DNA from 4 places in the Mesorhizobium sp. AD1-1 genome. Region 4 is predicted to be linked to each of the others. Evidence: predicted binding sites of a transcription regulator. Region 4 holds the regulator's gene; each other region holds the start of a gene.
What was found. Region 4 encodes PhoB, which activates phosphate uptake and scavenging genes when phosphate is short. Its sites were predicted from a motif close to TGTCATNNANCTGTCAT; they were not measured.
Positions count from the first base shown of each region.

Region 1: a site for PhoB is predicted at 2,722-2,738, ahead of phnC (phosphonate ABC transporter ATP-binding protein). Genes of this name have one in related genera too.
Region 2: a site for PhoB is predicted at 1,896-1,912, ahead of LB519_RS28350 (LTA synthase family protein). Genes of this name have one in related genera too.
Region 3: a site for PhoB is predicted at 2,485-2,501, ahead of LB519_RS25420 (acid phosphatase). Genes of this name have one in related genera too.

Region 1 is NZ_JAIUGP010000005.1:339,284-344,234, forward strand. It holds gene phnE (phosphonate ABC transporter, permease protein PhnE) at 1-727, opposite strand, end outside; gene phnD (phosphonate ABC transporter substrate-binding protein) at 785-1,693, opposite strand; gene phnC (phosphonate ABC transporter ATP-binding protein) at 1,786-2,643, opposite strand; gene LB519_RS13250 (DapH/DapD/GlmU-related protein) at 3,017-3,634, opposite strand; gene phnL (phosphonate C-P lyase system protein PhnL) at 3,631-4,338, opposite strand; gene phnK (phosphonate C-P lyase system protein PhnK) at 4,547-4,951, opposite strand, start outside.
Region 2 is NZ_JAIUGP010000020.1:65,950-70,900, forward strand. It holds gene fabG (3-oxoacyl-[acyl-carrier-protein] reductase) at 1-671, opposite strand, end outside; gene fabD (ACP S-malonyltransferase) at 732-1,673, opposite strand; gene LB519_RS28350 (LTA synthase family protein) at 1,927-3,882, shown strand; gene LB519_RS28355 (pilus assembly protein) at 3,930-4,951, opposite strand, start outside.
Region 3 is NZ_JAIUGP010000016.1:56,361-61,311, forward strand. It holds gene LB519_RS25410 (adenine phosphoribosyltransferase) at 1-414, opposite strand, end outside; gene LB519_RS25415 (alpha-hydroxy acid oxidase) at 424-1,569, opposite strand; gene LB519_RS25420 (acid phosphatase) at 1,745-2,440, opposite strand; gene LB519_RS25425 (cytochrome c1) at 2,568-3,440, opposite strand; gene LB519_RS25430 (cytochrome b) at 3,469-4,770, opposite strand; gene petA (ubiquinol-cytochrome c reductase iron-sulfur subunit) at 4,788-4,951, opposite strand, start outside.
Region 4 is NZ_JAIUGP010000005.1:71,068-76,018, reverse strand. It holds gene LB519_RS11955 (ROK family protein) at 1-1,115, shown strand, start outside; gene phoB (phosphate regulon transcriptional regulator PhoB) at 1,132-1,821, opposite strand; gene phoU (phosphate signaling complex protein PhoU) at 1,838-2,545, opposite strand; gene pstB (phosphate ABC transporter ATP-binding protein PstB) at 2,572-3,390, opposite strand; gene pstA (phosphate ABC transporter permease PstA) at 3,408-4,724, opposite strand; gene pstC (phosphate ABC transporter permease subunit PstC) at 4,721-4,951, opposite strand, start outside.

The sequences.
Region 1 (4,951 bases), 270 kb from region 4:
ACATGAAGTTGGGCAGCACCTGCGGCAGGCCGGCGAAGCGAACCCGCTCGAACCAGTTGGCGCCGACGGCCCTCAGGCCTTCCTCGGCGCGCATGTCGATGTTCTCGTTGATCTCGTAGAACAGCTTGCCCAGCGCGCCGATCGAGTGCAGGCCGATGGCGATGATGGCGGCGATCGGGCCGATCGAGACGATGGCGGCGAACAGGCCGGCGATGACGATCTCGGGAAAGGCGCGCAGCAGTTCCATGAGGCGCTTGACGATCAGCCGCAGCACCGGATGCGGCGTCAAATTGCGCGCCGCGATGAAGGAGAACGGCACGGCGAAGACGAAGCCGATGAAGGTCGAGACCAGGGCCACGTTGAGCGTGGTCAGCATCAGCTCGAAATATTCGGGGATGTAGAAGCTGCCCCAGACATAGGCGCGGCCAAGCGGAAAATTGAATTCCTGGGTACCGGTGTCACGCGGGGAAGTGATGTCGAACATCGCCCGCCAGACATCGTTCCAGTCCTTGGGGACGAGCCAGCTCAGGAAATCCAGCAAATGCGGCAACCGGTCGAAGAAATGCCCGGCATTGGCCTCGTCGGCGAACCACATGGTGCTGCCGAGCGCGGTGATGAGCAGGCCGACACCGATGGCGGTGTAGAGCCGGCGCAAGGACGTCTGGCGACGCCAGGCGTCGGCCATCTGATGAGTGGCGCCGGAAGGGGCTGTCACGGAAAGGGTCATGATCGGACATGCAAGAAGGGCGGCGTTTTCTCGACGCCGCCCTTCCTGATTTCGCCGTTAGCCGCCGATGGCTGCCTTACGGGCTTCGACGATGACGTTGTAGAAGTCCGCCTTAACCGGGACGTAGCCGGTAAAATCGCCGCCCTCGACGCCTTCGAAGCAAGCCTTGTCCTTCTTCGGCAACTGCGTGAAGAAGTCGGCGAGCTTGGCCGTCATTTCACTGCCGAGCGCGGTGCGCACGACCAGCGGGCCGTTCGGGATCAGGCCCGAGCGCCAGACCTCGACGAAGTCGTTGGGGTCGACGGCGCCCTTTGCGACTTCCTTGTGGAAGGTGCCCGAGGTGTAGCCGTCCTTGAAGTCGCCGATGCCGGAAGAATCGTCCACCGCCACGTCGACCTTGCCGTCACGCACGGCCAGGACGTTGTTCTCGTGACCGCCGTTGAACTGGGTCGAGGCGAAGAAGGTTTCGTTCGAAGCGCCGGTGTCCTTCGGGATCTGGGTCAGCGGGATCAGGTAGCCGGAGGTCGAATCCGGATCGGCGTAGCCGAGCTTCTTACCCTTGGCCGACTTGATGTCGGTAATGCCGGAGGATTTCAGCGCCAGGCCGATCGAATAATAGCCGGTGGCGCCGTCGGTCTGCTGGGTGGTGAGGATCGGGGTGACCGCCTTCGGGTCCTTGAGAGCGACGCTGGCGTAGCCGGAAGCGCCGAGCTCGGCGAAGTCGAGCGTGCCGCCGAGCAGGCCCTGGATGACGCCGTCATAGTCGGCGGCGGGGAACAACGAAACCTTTTCGAAGCCGAATTCGGCCTTCAGATGGTCGGCGAGGCACTGATAGTTGCGCAGCCGGTCGGTTTCGTTTTCGCCGCCGAGAATGCCGACGCGAAATTCCTTCATGTCGGCGGCATGGGCCATGCTGGTCGCCATGGCGAGCACCGAAACGGCGCCAAAGACCATCTTCCTGAACATTGGATATCTCTCCTGTAGGTTCCGGCCCCGCGCCGGCAGCGTTATCGATTTTGACAGGTGCCCTTGACGTGGGCTGGCGATCCCAACCGCTCTCAATATCCCGGGAATGCGGGCTCGAGCGGTCCGGCGGATGCGGCGATCTTTCGGCTGAAGGCAACGCTGGTCGAGGTGATGGCCTCGGAGATTTCCTGGCCATTGCTGTCGGCGCCGTAGACGAGGCGCACCGCCTCGCGGTTGAGCTCTTCCGGCGGGCCGTCGAAGACGACCTTGCCGGCAGCCATGCCGATGATGCGGTTGCAGTAGGTGCGGGCGGTGTCCAGCGTGTGCAGATTGGTGACGACGGTGATGCCTTCGCGCAAATTGATGTCCTGCAGCGAATCCATCACCACCTTGGCGTTGAGCGGGTCGAGCGAGGCGATCGGCTCGTCGGCGAGGATCACTCTGGGCTGCTGCATCATGGCACGAGCGATGGCGACGCGCTGCTGCTGGCCGCCCGACAAGGTGCCGGCGGGCTGCAGCGCGGTGCGGACGATGTCGAGCCGCTCGAGTGCCGCGACCGCCTCGGCGCATTCGGCGCGCGAGAACATGCCGAACAGGTTGGTGATGGTCGAGCGGTGGTTCAGCTTGCCGAGCAGCACATTGGTCAGCACGTCGAGGCGCGGCACCAGGTTGAACTGCTGGAAGATCATGGCGCAGTCACGCTGCCAGCGCCGCAGCGGCGAACCGCTCAGCTTCGAGACCTCGGCGCCGTCAAAAAAAATCGACCCCTGGCTGGGATCGATGAGACGGTTGATCATGCGAAGGAGGGTTGATTTGCCGGCGCCCGAACGGCCGATGACGCCAACCATCTGACCCTGCGGGATCGCGATGTTGATGTCGCTGACGGCAGTGTTCTTGCCAAATCGTCGGGTGACACCGCGGATTTCGAGCGTGGCGGAATTTGCTGGCATGGCGGCAGGTTCCAGTCCGGACCATTGATCGTCAGGCATTCGCCTAGCGCAGCCACATGAACCTGCCGTGTCGCGTTGATGTCAGTTTTGTTACGCTCCACAGGCCGGAGTCTGCGGCCGGCCCAGGATCAGCAGTCGAAGGTGATGTGGAATGCAGGCCTGGCGAGCTGGCGCCGGTGGCCAGACGGCACCACTTGATGCGCATATACTCGCCCGTCGCGCGCCGGCGATGGCGAGGCCGTCCTTCAGGCGTTCCAGACAAGGGCCGTCATGGCGTCGATGCCGGTGTCGAGAGGCACGTCATGCGGATAGCAGGGGCGGGGGCGGTTTGCCCCCGCTGCCCAGCGTCAGTGACAGCCCGTTCCTGGCGTCGCTATCCGCCATATTTCTCCAAGAACGCCTCGGCCTCGAGCTCCCGGAAGTCATCCAACGCGGCCCGCAGCCTTGCATGGTCCCAGTCCCACCAGGCCAGCGCCTGGTAGCGTTCGGCCGTGCGGCGATCGAAGCGCTCGCGGATCGGCTTTGCCGGCACGCCGGCGACGATCGTATAGGGCGCGACATCTTTCGAGACGACAGCGCCGGCGCCGACCGCGGCGCCATCGCCGATGGTGACGCCGGGCAGGATGGTCGAGCCGTGACCGAGCCAGGTGTCGTGGCCGATGGTGACCCGCTTGGCGCGGCGCTGGGCGAAGAATTCGCTCTCGTGCTCGGCATCGTCCCAGTAGTCCGAGGCGCGATAGGTGAAGTGATGCAGCGTCGGCCGCCAGGTCGGGTGGTTGGTGGCGTTGATGCGCACGCTGGCCGCGATGTTGGCGAACTTGCCGATCGTCGCGCACCAGACGGCGCAGTCCTGCATCATGTAGGAATAGTCGCCGAGTTCGCTTTCCGAGACCCGGCTGCGGTCGGCGATCTCGGTCCAACGGCCGAGCGTCGAGTTCTGCACCTCCGCCGTCGGATGGATCAACGGCGTCTCGGATAATTTCCTGGTCATGCGGCGATTTTTCCGGGCGCGAAAGCGGTGACGTCGATGATGCGGTCGGCAACCGCCTCGCGCACATCGTGGTCATGGAAGATGCCGAGCAGGGCGACACCTGCAGCCTTCTTGGCGGCGATGAGTTCGATCACGACATCGCGGTTCCTGGCATCGAGCGAGGCTGTCGGCTCGTCGAGCAACAGGATCGGATGCTCGGTGATGAAGCCGCGCGCGATGTTGACGCGCTGCTGCTCGCCGCCGGAGAAGGTCGCAGGCGGCAAGGCCCAGAGTTTCTCCGGCAGGTTGAGCTGCGCCAGCAAGGCGCGCGCCTTGCCGCGGGCAATCTCGCGATCCTCGCCGCGCTCAACCAGCGGTTCGGCGACGACGTCGAGCGCCGAGACGCGCGGCACGGTGCGCAGGAACTGGCTGACATAGCCGATCGTTTGCCGGCGTATGGCCAGCACGGTGCGCGGGCTGGCGGTGGCGAGGTCGATCAGCCCATCATCATGCGTGACGATGATCTGGCCTTCGTCGACGGCGTAGTTGCCGTAGAGCATCTTCAGGATCGAGCTCTTGCCGGCACCGGAAGGACCGCCGAGCACGGTGCATTCGCCAGCCCTCATCGAGAACGAGACACCGGCGACAACAGGCAGTTTGATGCCGTCGCGCAGGTGCATGGTGAAACTCTTGGCGACGTCGGAGACAACGAGGGGGGTTGCCATCAGAAGGGCCTCCAATTGTCGTTCGTTTGCGGGCCAACGCCTCCCTCTGCCTTGCCAGGCATCTCCCCCTCAAGGGGGGAGATCGGCAGCTTTCTCGTTGCGCTTGTTCTGCAACGTTGGAGAGTGGCGAAACCGAGGACGATAGCCAATCTCCCCCCTTGAGGGGGAGATGGCCGGCAGGCCAGAGGGGGGTGCCTTGGCGCCATCGTCAAACCTGCAGAATCGAGGAAACAAGCAATTGCGTGTAAGGCGCGCGCGGGTCGTCGAGCACGCGGTCGGTGAGACCGCTTTCGACGACGCGGCCGTCCTTCATCACCATCATGCGCTGCGACAAAAGCCGCGCCACGGCAAGGTCATGGGTGACGACGATGGCCGCCAGACCAAGATCGGTGACCAGACCGCGCAGCAGGTCGAGCAGGCGCGCCTGGACCGAGACGTCGAGGCCGCCGGTTGGCTCGTCCATGAACACCAGACGCGGGCCGGTGACGAGGTTGCGGGCAATCTGCAGGCGCTGGCGCATGCCGCCGGAAAAGGCGCGGGGCTCGTCGTCGATGCGGTCCTCGTCGATCTCGACGCGCGATAGCCAGTCGACGGCGGTGGCGCGGATCCTGCC
Region 2 (4,951 bases), on a different contig from region 4:
GCGAGATAAGCGACGGCGGACGCGACTTCGACGCTGGTGCCCATGCGCCGCGTCGGGATCGCCGCCATGATCGCCTCTTTCTGCTTGTCGTTGAGCTTGTCGGTCATTGCCGATTCGATGAAGCCTGGTGCAACGCAGTTAACAGTGATGTTGCGGGTGGCGATCTCCTGCGCCAGCGACTTGGAGAAGCCGATCATGCCGGCCTTGGAGGCGCAGTAATTGGTCTGGCCGGGGTTGCCGGTCACGCCGACCACCGAGGTGATGTTGATGATGCGGCCATGGCGGCGGCGCATCATCGGATGGGTGAGTTCGCGGGTGAGCCGGAAAACGGCGGTCAGATTGACCTCGATCACGCTGTCCCAATCGGCATCCGACATGCGCACGAACAGCCCGTCCTTGGTGATGCCGGCGTTGTTGACCAGGATGTCGACGCCTTCGAGATCGGCCTCGGCTTTCTGGCCGAGCGCCTTGACCTCGTCACGGTTGGACAAATTGGCCGGGAACAGCTTGACCCGGTCGCCAAGCTCGCTAGCCAGCGCGTCCAATTTCTCGATGCGGGTGCCATGCAGGCCGACGATCGCGCCTTGCGCATGCAGCATCCGGGCGATCGCCTCGCCGATGCCTCCCGATGCGCCGGTGACGAGCGCCTTGCGGCCAGTCAATTCGAACATTTTTGTCTCCTGATTGAGAAGAGAACACCCCTTTTGCAGGGAATGGGATCAAATGGGGCTTTATGCAAGCGCTGCTAGCGTTGCCTCGACCTCAGCCGCCGAGCCGACCGACGCAGTGGCGATGTCGCGGTTGATGCGCCGCGCCAATCCCGAAAGCACCTTGCCGGCGCCAATCTCGTAAAGCGTGGTGACGCCATTTGCGCCGAACCACTCCACGGTCTCGCGCCAACGTACGCGGCCGGTTATCTGCTCGACCAGGCGGCGGGCGATCTCGTCCGGATCGCTGGTCGGGCTGACCGTGACATTGGAGAGGACGGGAACGACCGGCGCATTCTTTGTCACACCGGCGAGTGCGTCGCGCATGACGTTCGCGGCCGGCGCCATCAGCGCCGAATGGAAGGGCGCGGACACCTGCAGCATCAGTGCGCGCTTGGCGCCTTTCTCAGTGCACAGTTTCGCCGCCAGTTCGACCGCGGCCCTGGCGCCGGAAATGACCAGTTGGCCGCCGCCATTGTCGTTGGCGATCTGGCAGACGGAGCCTTTGGCGGCTTCCGCGCAAGCGGCTTCGACATCGGCCTGTTCCAATCCGATGATCGCCGCCATGGCGCCCTCGCCGGCCGGCACCGCCGCCTGCATGGCATTGCCGCGGATGCGCAGCAGCCTGGCGGCATCGGCAACCGAAACGAAGCCAGCAGCCGCGAGCGCCGAATATTCGCCCAGCGAATGACCGGCGACATAGGCGATCTTGCCTTTCAGCGAGAAGCCGCGCGATTCCAGCGCCCGGATCGCGGCCAGCGACACCGCCATCAGCGCCGGCTGCGCGTTGGCGGTCAGCATCAACGTCTCTTCCGGCCCTTCCCAGATCAGCTTCGACAGGTTTTCGCCGAGCGCGTCGTCGACTTCCTGGAAAATTCTGCGCGCCTCGGGAAAAGCCTCGGCGAGATCCTTGCCCATGCCGACTGCCTGGCTGCCTTGTCCAGGAAAGGTGAATGCAACGGCCATGCGCGGGCTCCCAAGGGCTGGTTTTGCTTGCCTGATAGACGAGTTTTTCTTGCCTGTGACGCAAGGCAGGCCGCCAAGTCAAGCCCGGTTCGACCCTGCTCGACGGCAGCTTCATCCGCCGAGTGCCTGTTCCGAAAGGCTTTTTGGCGATCACTCCTGATGAAAACCGCTCACGATTCGTTTGCTGGCTCTTCTTATTTTGGCCACAGGCGCTAGCTTTGCGTGACAATTCCATGACAATCGAGTGACGTGCTTGTCGCTGGGTGGGGAAGTTAAAGTGGCAAAGAGTTACAAACGCGCCGGCAAGGCCGCGCCACAGTTCCTGGAAGACGACCCCTCCACCGGCTATCTGCCGGGCAGGAGATGGCCGGTCGTGCGCTATGGGCTGATCAGCCTGGCGATCGCCGCCGTCCTGGTGTTTGCCATCGAACTGATCGTGCGCGGCGACTTTGCCGGCACGGTCTCCTTCTTCCTGCAGCCGCTCAAGCCGGGCTGGACCACCATCGTCGTGTTCGCGCTGATCCTGATCGGCCTCGATGCGGTGCTGGGCCGCAGCCATCAGAGCCTGATGATCGTCGCGCCGCTGACGCTATCGCTTGCCTTCGTCGGCCACCAGAAGTCGCATTATCTCGGCGATCCGCTCTATCCGACCGATTTCCTCTATGCCCGCCAGATCTTCGCGCTGTTGCCGCTTTTGGTGCGCGACCGGCCGATGACCGCGCTCGCCATGGTCGTCGGCATCGTCGCCGGCCTGTCGCTGCTCGTCTATGGCTGGCGGATGTGGCGCCGCAAGGTTCCCGCACTCAGCCGCAAGGGACGCCTTGCGCGGCTGACGCTGGCAGTGCCGCTGCTCGCCTTCTTCGTTTCGATCATGGACTATGCCACCTTCTCCTGGACCAGGGACCGGTTGCAGATCATCCCGATCATGTGGGACCAGAAGGAAAACTATGCCTCCAACGGTTTTGCGCTGGCCTTTGCGCTCAATGTGCCGATGGCGCATGTCTCTGCGCCGCCGGGCTATTCCGACAAGGCGATCGCGGCGATCGCCAGGCCCGATGTGACCGCCTCGGTGCCGGCCGAGAAGCCTGACATCATCATCGTCATGAGCGAGTCCTTCTGGGACCCGACCAAGCTGCCCGGCGTCACCATCACGCCCGATCCGATCCCCAATGTGCGGGCGCTGCGCTCCGGCTCGATGTTCTCGCCGGAGTTCGGCGGCATGACCGCCAATATCGAGTTCGAGGCGCTGACCGGCTTCTCCAACGCGTTCCTGCCGGCCGGCAGCATCCCCTACCAGCAATATGTGCGCACGCCGACGCCGTCGCTGGCAACCTTCCTCAAGAGCCAGGGTTATCGGGCGCGCGCCATCCATCCGGGCACCAACTGGTTCTGGAACCGTGGCGCGGTCTACGCCGATTTCGGCTTCAACGATTTCAAGTCGGAAGAGACGCTGCCGCCAATGCAAAAGCGCGGGCCACTGGCATCGGATGCCGCGATGACCGACGAGATCATCAGCGAGGCCGACGCCAGCGAAGAGCCGGTGTTCTTCTTTGCGGTCAGCCTGCAAAACCACGGTCCCTACGAACCGAACCGCTATTACAGTCCCACGCACAGGGTGCAGGCGCCGATCAGCCAGTGGGCGCGCGAATCGCTGCTCAGCTACGCCGAAGGCTCAGCCGATGCCGATCGCGGTCTCGAACGCCTCGTCGAATGGGCAAAGACACGCTCCCGCCCAACCGTAATCGCCTTCTTCGGCGACCATCTGCCGCCGCTCGGGCCGGTTTATGTCGAAACCGGCTTCCTGAAGGACAATGTCGCGCCGCGCAAGGAAGCGTCGCCCGAGGCTGCCCTCGAGCATCATGAGACGCCGCTGGTCATCTGGTCGAACCGCACCGGGCCGGCTGAGCACATGGGCGCCGTCAGCCCGGCCTTCCTGCCTTATCATATCCTGAAGACGGCCGGCATCAGCCATCCCTACTACACCGGCTTCCTGGGCGAGATGAGCGAACACTACCGTGTCGTCGACCGCAATTTGCTGCTGACGCCGGCTGGCGAGGCCACGCCCGATTGGGCGCGGCAGAAGGAGATCGATCCGGCGATCCGCGATTTCCGCCTGCTGCAGTACGATATGATGTTCGGCAAACGCCACGCGGCGCCCGACTTCTTCCCCGAAACGGTCGACAAGATTGTCGCCGCCCATACGAGTTGAGGCCAGCGATTTCCTCGGAGCCTGCTGGTCCGTCTCGGTTCGCGTGTTCAGTTGGTCAATTGCAACTTCGTGAAATTGTTGGCGATCTGAAGGAACACGTTCGGCAGTTTGGTCGGATCGTTGACGGCATAATAGTTGCTCGGATCCGAGGCGCAGGCGCTGTAAAGCGCACGGTTGGCTGCGGTGTCGGATTGCAGCACCATGGTGTAGATCTGCACGCCCTCGTTCTTCAATTGCGTGCAAACGTTTTTGGTCCAGCCGTCGACATTGCGCGCAGCGGTCGTCTGGTTGTCCGATCCGAAGCGGCCGCCAGCCAGATAGCCATAGGATGTGTAATCCGACTTTGTCGATTCTTGTTCGCTGGCGCCATAGACGACGTTCTCGCCGTCGGTGAGCAACAGCACGATCTTGCTGATCCCAGGCGTCTTCCACGGCGCTCCGTCGGTGTAGGGCGCGGCAGGCGACAGCACACGCATACCCCATGACAGGCCCTCGGAGACATTGGTACCCGAGCCATTCCACTCGGTCATCTGACTGGCCGCCTTGCGGAGCTTGTCGAAGTCGTCGGTCAGGGGGACCACCGGGGTCGGACACGCACGGTTCGGGCCGACAGTGATGGGAGAGCCGATCTCGGTGATGAGTTCCTTGGCGGGCGCAACATATTTGGCGATCTTTTCCCTGGCATCCCTGTCATCGGGCGACAGAAGTTCGATGAGATTGCCGAGCAGGTTGCTGAGATCGATGCCCAGAATGTTGATGCCCGACTGGGCAAGCCTGGTTTTGTCGCTGACATCGTTGAGATAGGAGTTGTTGTAGTATTTATCCGAATTGCCATAGGAGCCAGACGGCTTCTGGGCGTCTTCGGGATCATCCGGCGCAAAGTAGGGCACGAACAGCGTGTCGGGCTTGGCCGGGTCGGGTGGCGTGTCGGAGATATTGTAAGCGCCTGGCCGCGCCTCGACGCAACCTTTCCATCCGGTGCCATTCCATCCGGCATCGGCCCATCCGGTCTTCTTGAGCTGTTTGAAAAGCGCCATGTGGTTCGGCCGCTTGGCGTCGATGACGGGAA
Region 3 (4,951 bases), on a different contig from region 4:
CTTGACCGCCGCTTCAGCCGTGCCGCCGGTGGCGATCAGATCGTCGACCAGGATCACTTTCTCGCCCGGAGCAACACCGTCCTTGTGCATCTCCATTTCGTCCAGCCCGTATTCCAGGCTGTAGGCGACGCGCACCGTCTCGTAGGGCAGCTTGCCCTTCTTGCGGATCGGCACGAAACCGGCCGAGAGCTGATGGGCGACGGCGCCGCCAAGGATGAAGCCGCGCGCCTCGATGCCGGCGATCTTGTCGATCTTCTGGCCGGCATAGGGATGCACCAGTTCGTCGATGGCGCGGCGGAAGGCGCGCGCATTGCCAAGCAGCGTGGTGATGTCGCGAAACAGGATGCCGGGCTTGGGATAGTCCGGAATGGTGCGGATCGCGGCAAGCAGCGTGTCTTCGAGCGAGGATCTCATGGGTCGAGATTACCTGAAACGGAGATTGTTGCGCGACAATTGTTCGATCGAGCTGCAGCCCATCAGCTTCATGCCGCGTTCGATCTCGACCCGCATCTGTTCGAGCGCCCGTTCCACGCCGGGCTGGCCGGCCGCCGCGAGCGGAAACAGATAGTAGCGTCCGACGCCGACGGCCTTGGCGCCGAGCGACAGCGCTTTCAGCACGTGTGTGCCGCGCTGCACGCCGCCATCCATGATGACGTCGATCCTGTCGCCAACGGCATCGACGATCTCGGCAAGCTGGTCGAACGCCGCCCGTGAGCCATCCAACTGCCGCCCGCCATGGTTCGACAGCACGATGCCGCTGCAGCCGATGTCGACGGCGCGTTTGGCATCCTCCACCGACATGACGCCCTTGAGGCAGAACGGACCGGACCAGAGCTTGACCATCTCGGCGACGTCGTCCCATGTCATCGACGGATCGAGCATCTCGGTGAAGTAACGGCTGATCGACATCGTGCCGCCGCCCATGTCGACATGCTCGTCGAGCTGCGGCAGCTTGAAGCCCTCATGGATGAAATAGTTGATCGCCCAGGCCGGCTTGAGCGCGAACTGCGCCATTCCGGTAAGGTTGAGCTTGAAGGGAATGGCAAAGCCGGTTCGTTTGTCGCGCTCGCGGTTTCCCCCGGTGATGCTGTCGACGGTCAGCATCATCACCTCGACGCCGACCGCCTTTGCGCGCTGCATCATCGCCCGGTTAAGACCGCGATCCCGATGGAAATAGAACTGGTAGACCTGCGGGCCGCTGCTGATGCTGCGCGCCTCCTCGAGGCTGACAGTGCCCAGCGACGACACGCCGAACATCGTGCCGTATTTGGCGGCGGCCTTGGCGACCGCGCGCTCGCCCTGGTGATGGAACAGGCGCTGCAAGGCGGTCGGCGAGCAATAGAACGGCATCGCCAGCTTCTGGCCCATGACCGTCACCGACATGTCGACCTCGCTCACCCCGCGCAGCACGTTGGGAACGAGGTCGCAGGTCTCGAAGCTTTCGGTGTTGCGGCGATAGGTGACCTCGTCGTCCGCCGCGCCGTCGATGTAGTTGAAGATCGGTCCCGGCAGCCGCTGCTGCGCCATGCGGCGGAAATCGGAAAAGTTGTGACAGTCGCTGAGCCGCATCATCGAATTCCAAAGGCCATGGCGGGACAAGTTTCTCGCCACCGTTCGATGCATCGAATATCAACCTGTTGTCGGCGTGCCAACGGACTATTTTTCGAACCGCCCTTCGGACATGGCCATGAGCAAAAAAGGGACGCCGAAGCGCCCCTTTCTGGTCTGATCCGATTGACGAAGATTACATGCCGAGATCCGAACGAAGCTCGGCCCTGGCCACTTCATATTCGGCCTTGAAGTCGTCCCGGTTGAGCAGGACCGCGGCGATGACGCTGCCGGAAATCCTGCCCATCTCGACGTCGGACGCATAGTGGATGCCGCCGACCTCGCGGTTGTGGGCGTATTCGGCCGCACGCGCCATGATCTCGGCGCGCTTTTCCGGAACCATATCGGACAGGATGATGCCCATCATGGTGCCGACGGTGGCGTGGCCGGACGGCCAGGAACCCGAACTCGACAGCTTGACCGCCGGCTTGACGAGGTCGCTGAGCTGGTGCGGACGCGGGCGCTTCCAGATATCCTTGGCCGGATCGACGACGGCGCCTTCGGTGGCCACGACGCGGTCGAAGAAGGCGCTGAATTTGGGCAGCGTTTCCTTGTTGAATTTCGGCCCCATGACGTTGGCGAAGCGCCAGACATTCTCGTCGGCATCGGCGACGGCGCTGGCTACCATCTCGGGCGTGCGTGTCACCTGCAGCATCAGCACCTCGCCGAGTTCGGCCTTGGTCTGCGCCGAATCGTTTGCCGGCGGCGGCGGCAGGATCATCGTCAGGTCGACATCCTTGTTGGTGACGAAAGGCTGGGCGTCTTCCGCTTGCGCGGCCGAGCCGACGATGAGCAGCAACAGGCCTGCCGCGAGCGATGCGTATCTTTTCATGGGTGCGATCCTTTGATGAGAGCAGCACAGGATCGCCGGATGCGGTGACGGCCATGTGACATGGCCGGCTTCTGGAAATGCAAAAGGGCGCCTCTCGGCGCCCTTCGTGATCACTTGATCGTGTGGCTTAATGCGCCACGCCTTCCCACACCTTGCGCTTGGTGAGATAGACCAGCGCGCCGAACAAAAGCAGGAACACCAGAACGCGAAAACCGGTCTTCTTGCGGTCTTCCATATGCGGCTCGGCCGCCCAGGCCAGAAAGGCGGAGACGTCGCGGGAATACTGGTCGATGGTCTGCGGCGCACCGTCATCATAGGTCACCTGGCCGTCGGAGAGCGGCTTGGGCATCTTCAGCGACACGCCGGACATGAAGTACGGATTGTAGTGGGTGCCTTCCGGGATGACCATGCCGGCCGGCGGCGTCTGGTCGTAGCCGGTCAGCAGCGAGTGGATATAATCGGGGCCGCCCGCGTCGTACTGGGTAAAGATATCGAAGACGAACTGCGGAAAACCGCGTTCGACACCGCGAGCCTTGGCCAGCAGGGACATGTCTGGCGGAGCAGCACCGCCATTGGAGGCAGCGGCGGCTTCCTCATTGGCGAAGGGCGGCGGGAAGTGGTCGGACGGCTTGCCGGGACGGTCGAACATGTCGCCGGCATCGTTGGGACCGTCGTGGATGGTGTACTCGGCCGACAGCGTCTTGATCTGCGCATCGGAATAGCCGAGGTCCGACAGCGTGCGGAACGCCACCAGGTTCATCGAATGGCAGGCCGAGCAGACTTCCTTGTAGACCTTGAGGCCGCGCTGCAGCTGCGCCTTGTCATAGGTGCCGAATGGGCCGGTGAAACTCCAGTCCATTTCCTTCGGCTCGTCGATCGGGAAATGCGTCGGATTGGCCACATTGTGTGCCTCTTCGGCGGCGATCGCCCGAGTGCCCGCGGCCCCAGCGGCGACGGCCACAAGGCCGATCAGCGCCAGCGAGGTGAGAATCTTTTTCATGCCAAATCCCCTTAGATTCTCTACCCGCTCAGCCTTTGGTTTCCGGAGCCGCCGTAGCGCCCGCCGGATGTCCGCTGCCGCCCTTGTTCTTCTCAAGCACCGCCTCGGTGATCGAGTTCGGCAGCCGTCGCGGCGTCTCAATCAGGCCGAGCACCGGCAGCGCGATCAGGAAGAAGGCGAAGTAGAACAATGTCGCCATCTGCGCCATGAACACATAGCTGCCTTCCGCCGGCTGCGAGCCCAGCCAGCCAAGCAGGATGGCATCGGCCACGAACAGCCAGAAGAACAGCTTGTACCAGGGCCGGTAAACAGCCGAGCGCACCTTCGAAGTGTCGAGCCAAGGCACCAGGAACAACATGACGATGGCGCCGAACATGCATAGCACGCCGCCGAGCTTGGAGTTGATCGGCCCGACATTGAAGGTGATGGCGCGCAGGATCGCGTAGAACGGCAGGAAGTACCATTCGGGCACGATGTGGGCCGGCGTCTTCAGCGGGTTGGCGACGATGTAGTTGTCGGGATGACCGAGATAGTTCGGCAGGTAGAAGACGAAATAGGCGAAGAAGAACAGGAACACGATCATGCCGAACGCGTCCTTGATGGTCGCGTAGGGGGTGAAGGCCACGGTGTCGGTCTTCGACTTGACCTCGATGCCCGTCGGGTTCGACTGGCCGACGACATGCAGCGCCCAGATGTGCAGCACGACAACGCCGGCGATCATGAACGGCAACAGATAGTGCAGCGCAAAGAAACGGTTCAGCGTCGGGTTGTCGACGGCAAAGCCGCCGAGCAGCAGCTGCTGGATCCAGTCGCCGACCAGCGGAATGGCGCTGAAGAAGCCGGTGATGACGGTGGCGCCCCAGAAGCTCATCTGGCCCCACGGCAGCACGTAGCCCATGAAGCCGGTCGCCATCATCAGGAGATAGATGATGCAGCCGAGGATCCACAGCAGTTCGCGCGGCGCCTTGTAGGAGCCGTAATAGAGGCCACGGAAGATGTGGATGTAGACGGCGACGAAGAAAAACGAGGCGCCGTTCGAATGCATGTAGCGCAGCAGCCAGCCCGAATTCACGTCGCGCATGATCTTCTCGACCGAGCCGAAGGCCAGATTGGTGTCGGCCGTGTAATGCATGGCCAGCACGATGCCGGTCAGGATCTGCGCCACCAGCATGATCGACAGGATGCCGCCAAAGGTCCATGCATAGTTGAGGTTGCGCGGCACCGGATAGGCAACGAAGCTGTCATAGACCAGCCGCGGCAGCGGCATGCGGGCGTCGAACCAGCGTCCGAGACCGGTTTTGGGCGTATAGGTCGAGTGTCCCTCGCTCATCGAAATATCCCCCTGCCTCAACCGATAAGGATCTTGGTATCGGAAATGAACTTGAATACCGGAACCGCCATGTTCTCCGGCGCCGGGCCTTTGCGGATGCGGCCGGCGGTGTCGTATTGCGAACCGTGGCACGGGCAGAACCAGCCGCCGAAATCGCCTTCCTGGCCAAGCGGAATGCAGC
Region 4 (4,951 bases):
CGGCGATCTCATCCGACCTGATCGTCGAAGGCATCCTGACCGAAAGCAAGCCGAGCGAGGCCGGCTCGCTCAAACGCGGCCGTCCGCAGGTCGGCCTCAGCCTCAATCCGGAAGCGGCCGCGGTAATGACCGTGGTGCTGTCGCTGAACTTCCTCTCGGTCGCCGTCATCGACTATGCCGGCCAGGTAATATCCGAGGAACAGCGTCGGCTCGACACGCTGACGATGTCGCGCGACTCGCTGATCGGTGAGTGCACGGCAATCGTGCGGCGCCGCCTGGAAGATCCCGACCTGGACGTGCGCAGCATCGCTCGTATCGCGCTGGCCGTCCAGGGCATCACCGACACCCGTGCCCGCGCCATGCTGTGGTCGCCGATCACGCCGCACACCGACATCGCCTTCGCCGACATATTCGAAGAGGAGTTCGGCATCCCAGCCATTATGGAGAACGATTGCAACATGATGGCGGTGGCGCTGCGCTGGCGCGACCCCGATCGTTACCGCGACGATTTCATCGCTATCCTTTTGTCGCACGGCATCGGCATGGGGCTGGTGCTGAAGGGCGAATTGTTCACCGGCACCCATTCCTCGGGCGGCGAATTCGGCCACATGATTCATCGGCCGAACGGGGCGCTGTGTCGCTGCGGACGGCGCGGCTGCGTCGAAGCCTATGCCGGCAATTATGCCATCTGGCGCAACGCGCGGCAGATGGGCGAGGATGCAGAGCCCGTCGCCGATGTCAGCGACGCCGACATGCGCGCCCTGGCTGCTGCCGCCCGCGAAAGGGACGGGCCCGAACGGGAAGCCTATCGCAAGGCCGGCGAAGCGCTCGGCTACGGCCTCGGCAGCCTGTTTGCGCTGATCGATCCGGCGCCGGTCGCCATGGTCGGCGTCAGCGCCGCCGCCTTCGACCTGATCGAGCCGGCATTGCGGCAAGCGATTGCCCAGACCGCCGGCGGCCAGCATTCCAAGTCGATTTCCTTCGACACCGAGCCGAACGAACTGCCGCTGATCCGCGAAGGCTGCGCCATGCGGGCGCTGATCTTCGTCGATCAGGAGATTTTTGCGCCGGGCGTGCAGGCGAGATCCGGTCTCGGCGGCAAGAACGTGGCGTGAGTTCAAACGAGGGAGTTCAGTCCTCGCGAATGGCGTAACCCGCCCCACGGATGGTGCGGATGACATCGGGCATACGGCCGTTGTTGACCGCCTTGCGCAGCCGGCCGACATGCACATCGACCGTGCGTTCGTCGATGTAGATCGTCTCGCCCCAGACATTGTCGAGCAGTTGGCTGCGCGAGAACACGCGGCCTGGATGGCGCATCATGAATTCAAGCAGGCGGAATTCCGTCGGCCCGAGCCGGATCTCGCTCTTCTTGCGATAGACACGGTGCGATTCGCGATCGAGCACGATATCGCCGACCTTGAGCACGCTGGACAGCACTTCCGGCTTGGCCCGGCGCAGCAGCGCCTTGACCCTGGCCATGAACTCCGGCGTCGAGAAAGGCTTGACCAGATAGTCGTCGGCACCGGTCGAGAGGCCGCGCACGCGGTCGCTTTCCTCGCCTCGCGCGGTCAGCATGATGATCGGCAGCCGCTCGGTCTCGGGACGCATCCTTAGCCGGCGGCAGAGTTCGATACCGGAAACCGCAGGCACCATCCAGTCGAGCACCAGAAGGTCTGGAACGTTCTCCTGCAGCCGGATTTCGGCCTCGTCGCCGCGCGTCACCACCTCGACCTGGTAACCTTCGGATTCGAGATTGTAGCGGAGCAGCACGCCTAGCGGCTCCTCATCCTCCACCACCATGATGCGTGGCGCGATCATCGGCTGGTCACCCCTGTCATGCCGCTGGCGCGGACATTGCCGTCTCGTCCTGCTTCGGACGGTTGGCTGGCAACTGCGTGCCGGTCAAAACATAATAGGCATTTTCGGCGATGTTGGTCACGTGGTCGCCGATCCGCTCGAGGTTCTTGGCGCAAAACAACAGGTGCGTGCACGCCGTGATGTTGCGCGGATCTTCCATCATGTAGGTCAGAAGTTCGCGGAACACCGATGTGTATTTGACGTCGATGCGTTCATCATTGTTTCGGAGCGTGGCAAGCGCTGCCGCGTCAGCGGCGGCATACTCGTCGACGACCCCCTGCACCTGGATCAGCACCAGCTGCGCCATCGCGTCGATCGAATGCGAAAGGTCGTGCGGCGTGACGCTCAGCCCGACAGTGCCGACGCGCTTGGCGATGTTCTTGGCAAGGTCGCCGATGCGCTCGAGGTCGCCGGCCATGCGGATCGAACCGACTACCGCACGCAGATCGTTGGCCATTGGCTGGCGCTTGGCGATCAGCGTGATGGCACGATCGTCCAGCTCGCGCTGGCGTGCATCCATGATGGCGTCGTCGGAAACCACCCGCTGCGCCAGCGCATTGTCCGAATTGAGCAAAGCCCTGGTCGAGCCACCGACCATCGAGCGGGCGAGATCGCCCATGTCGCGGATCAGCTGGCTGATCTGCTCCAGATCCTCATCGAAAGATGCGACGGTATGTTCACCCATGATCTTCGTCCCTCATATGCCAGAGATCAGCCGAACCGGCCGGTGATGTAGTCCTGGGTGCGTTTGTCGTCGGGGGTGGTGAACATCTTGTCGGTGGCGCCCTCCTCGACCAGATAGCCAAGATGGAACATCGCGGTGCGCTGCGACACGCGCGCTGCCTGCTGCATCGAATGGGTGACGATGACGATCGTATAGTTCTGACGCAGTTCGTCGATAAGTTCCTCGACGCGAGCGGTGGCGATCGGGTCGAGCGCCGAACACGGTTCGTCCATCAGGATCACCTCGGGCGACACGGCGATGGCGCGTGCAATGCACAGGCGCTGCTGCTGGCCACCGGAAAGACCCGTGCCAGGTTCCTGCAAACGGTCCTTGACCTCGTTCCAGATCGCCGCCTTCTTCAGGCTGGACTCGACGATCTGATCCATGTCGGCCTTGCGCTTGGCCAATCCGTGGATGCGCGGCCCATAGGCGACGTTCTCGTAGATCGACTTTGGGAACGGATTGGGTTTCTGGAACACCATGCCGACGCGCGCCCTGAGTTCGACGACATCGATGTTCTTGTCGTAGATGTCCTCTTCGTCGAGCGTTATCTTGCCGGTTACCCGTGCTGAATCGATGGTGTCGTTCATGCGATTGAGGCAGCGCAGGAAGGTGGACTTGCCGCAGCCGGAGGGGCCGATCAGCGCCGTCACCTGGTTCAGGCGGACGTCGAGATCGACGTCGAACAGCGCCTGCTTCTCGCCGTAGAACACGCCGACCTTGTCGCCGCGCATTTTGATCACTTCGTTCGACTTCATCTTGTCGCCCACTGCGTTTTCAAGGGACTGTTCGGTCATGATGTTCATACCAAAATGCCTTTTTTCTACCAGCGCCGCTCGAACCGACGCCGAAGCACGATCGCGGTGATGTTCATGGCCATGAGGAAGACGAGCAGGATGATGATGGCGCCGGACATGCGCTCGACGAAGGCGCGTTCGGCCTCGTTCGCCCACATATAGATCTGCACCGGCAGCGCGGTGGCCGGATCGAAAGGCGTCGTCGGTGGATCGGCGACGAAGGCGACCATGCCGATCAACAGCAGAGGCGCAGTTTCGCCGAGCGCGCGTGCAAGACCGATGATGGTGCCGGTGAGGATGCCGGGCGCGGCAAGCGGCAGGATGTGCTGGAACACCATCTGCATCTTGGAGGCGCCAAGGCCGAGAGCTGCCGAGCGGATCGACGGCGGCACCGCGGCAAGCGCGGCGCGCGTCGCGATGATGATCGTCGGCAGCGTCATCAGCGTCAGCACCAGGCCACCGACGAAAGCGGCGGAGCGCGGCATGCCCAGGAAATTGATAAACACCGCGAGGCCGAGCAAGCCGAAGACGATTGACGGCACTGCGGCCAGATTGTTGATGTTGACCTCGATAAGGTCGGTGAAACGGTTCTTCTTGGCGAACTCCTCCAGATAGATGGAGGCGGCGACGCCGATCGGCAGCGCGAGCAGCAGCACGATCACCATCATATAAAACGAGCCGATGATCGCCACGCCCATGCCCGAGGTTTCCGGGCGGCTGGAGGCGCCGTAGGTGAACAGACCGCTGTTGAAGTGCTCGGCCATCGCGCCCTCGGCCTTGAGCTTGTTCATCCAGGTGATCTGCTGGTCCGAGACCTTGCGTCGCGCTTCCTCGACACTGAGGTCGATCTGGCCCTTGAAAGCGGAGTCGAGATTGGCGGCGGCGAGGATGTTGACGTCGCGTGTCGTGCCGATCACCGAGGGATCGGCGGCAACGATGTCGCGCAACTGGACGCGGGCGCCTTCCGAAAGGAAGCCCTTGAGCTTCTGGATCATCGGCTTGTCATCAGGAGAGATGCCGAGCTTGGCCACCAGCGCGTTTTCGGCGAGCTTGGGATAATTCGCCTTGATCAGAACGCTCGGATCGGTTGCGCGCTTGCCGGAAGGATCGATCACCTTCTCGTCGAACGTGATCGGCAATGACACCGTCGTCTGCCAGAAGGCGGTGTAGCCTTTCGAGACGATGGTGATCAGCATGATTGCCAGGAACGCCAGGCCTACGGAAATCGCCACGACGCCGTAGATGCGGAAACGGCGTTCGGCGGCGTAACGGGCCTTCAGGCCGATGTCGCGGCGCGGATGGGCCGCCGGCCTGACCATCGTATCCATGGGAATGTCGGTCATTCGTACTGCTCCCGATATTTGCGCACGATGTAGAGCGCGACGATGTTCATCACCAGCGTCAGCGTGAACAGCGTCAGCCCGAGCGCGAAGGCGACCAGCGTCTGCGGCGAATTGAACTCGAGGTCGCCGGTGAGCTGGTTGACGATCTTGACGGTGATGGTCGTCATCGCCTCGAACGGGTTGATGGTGAGGTTGGCAGCGACGCCCGCCGCCAGCACGACAATCAT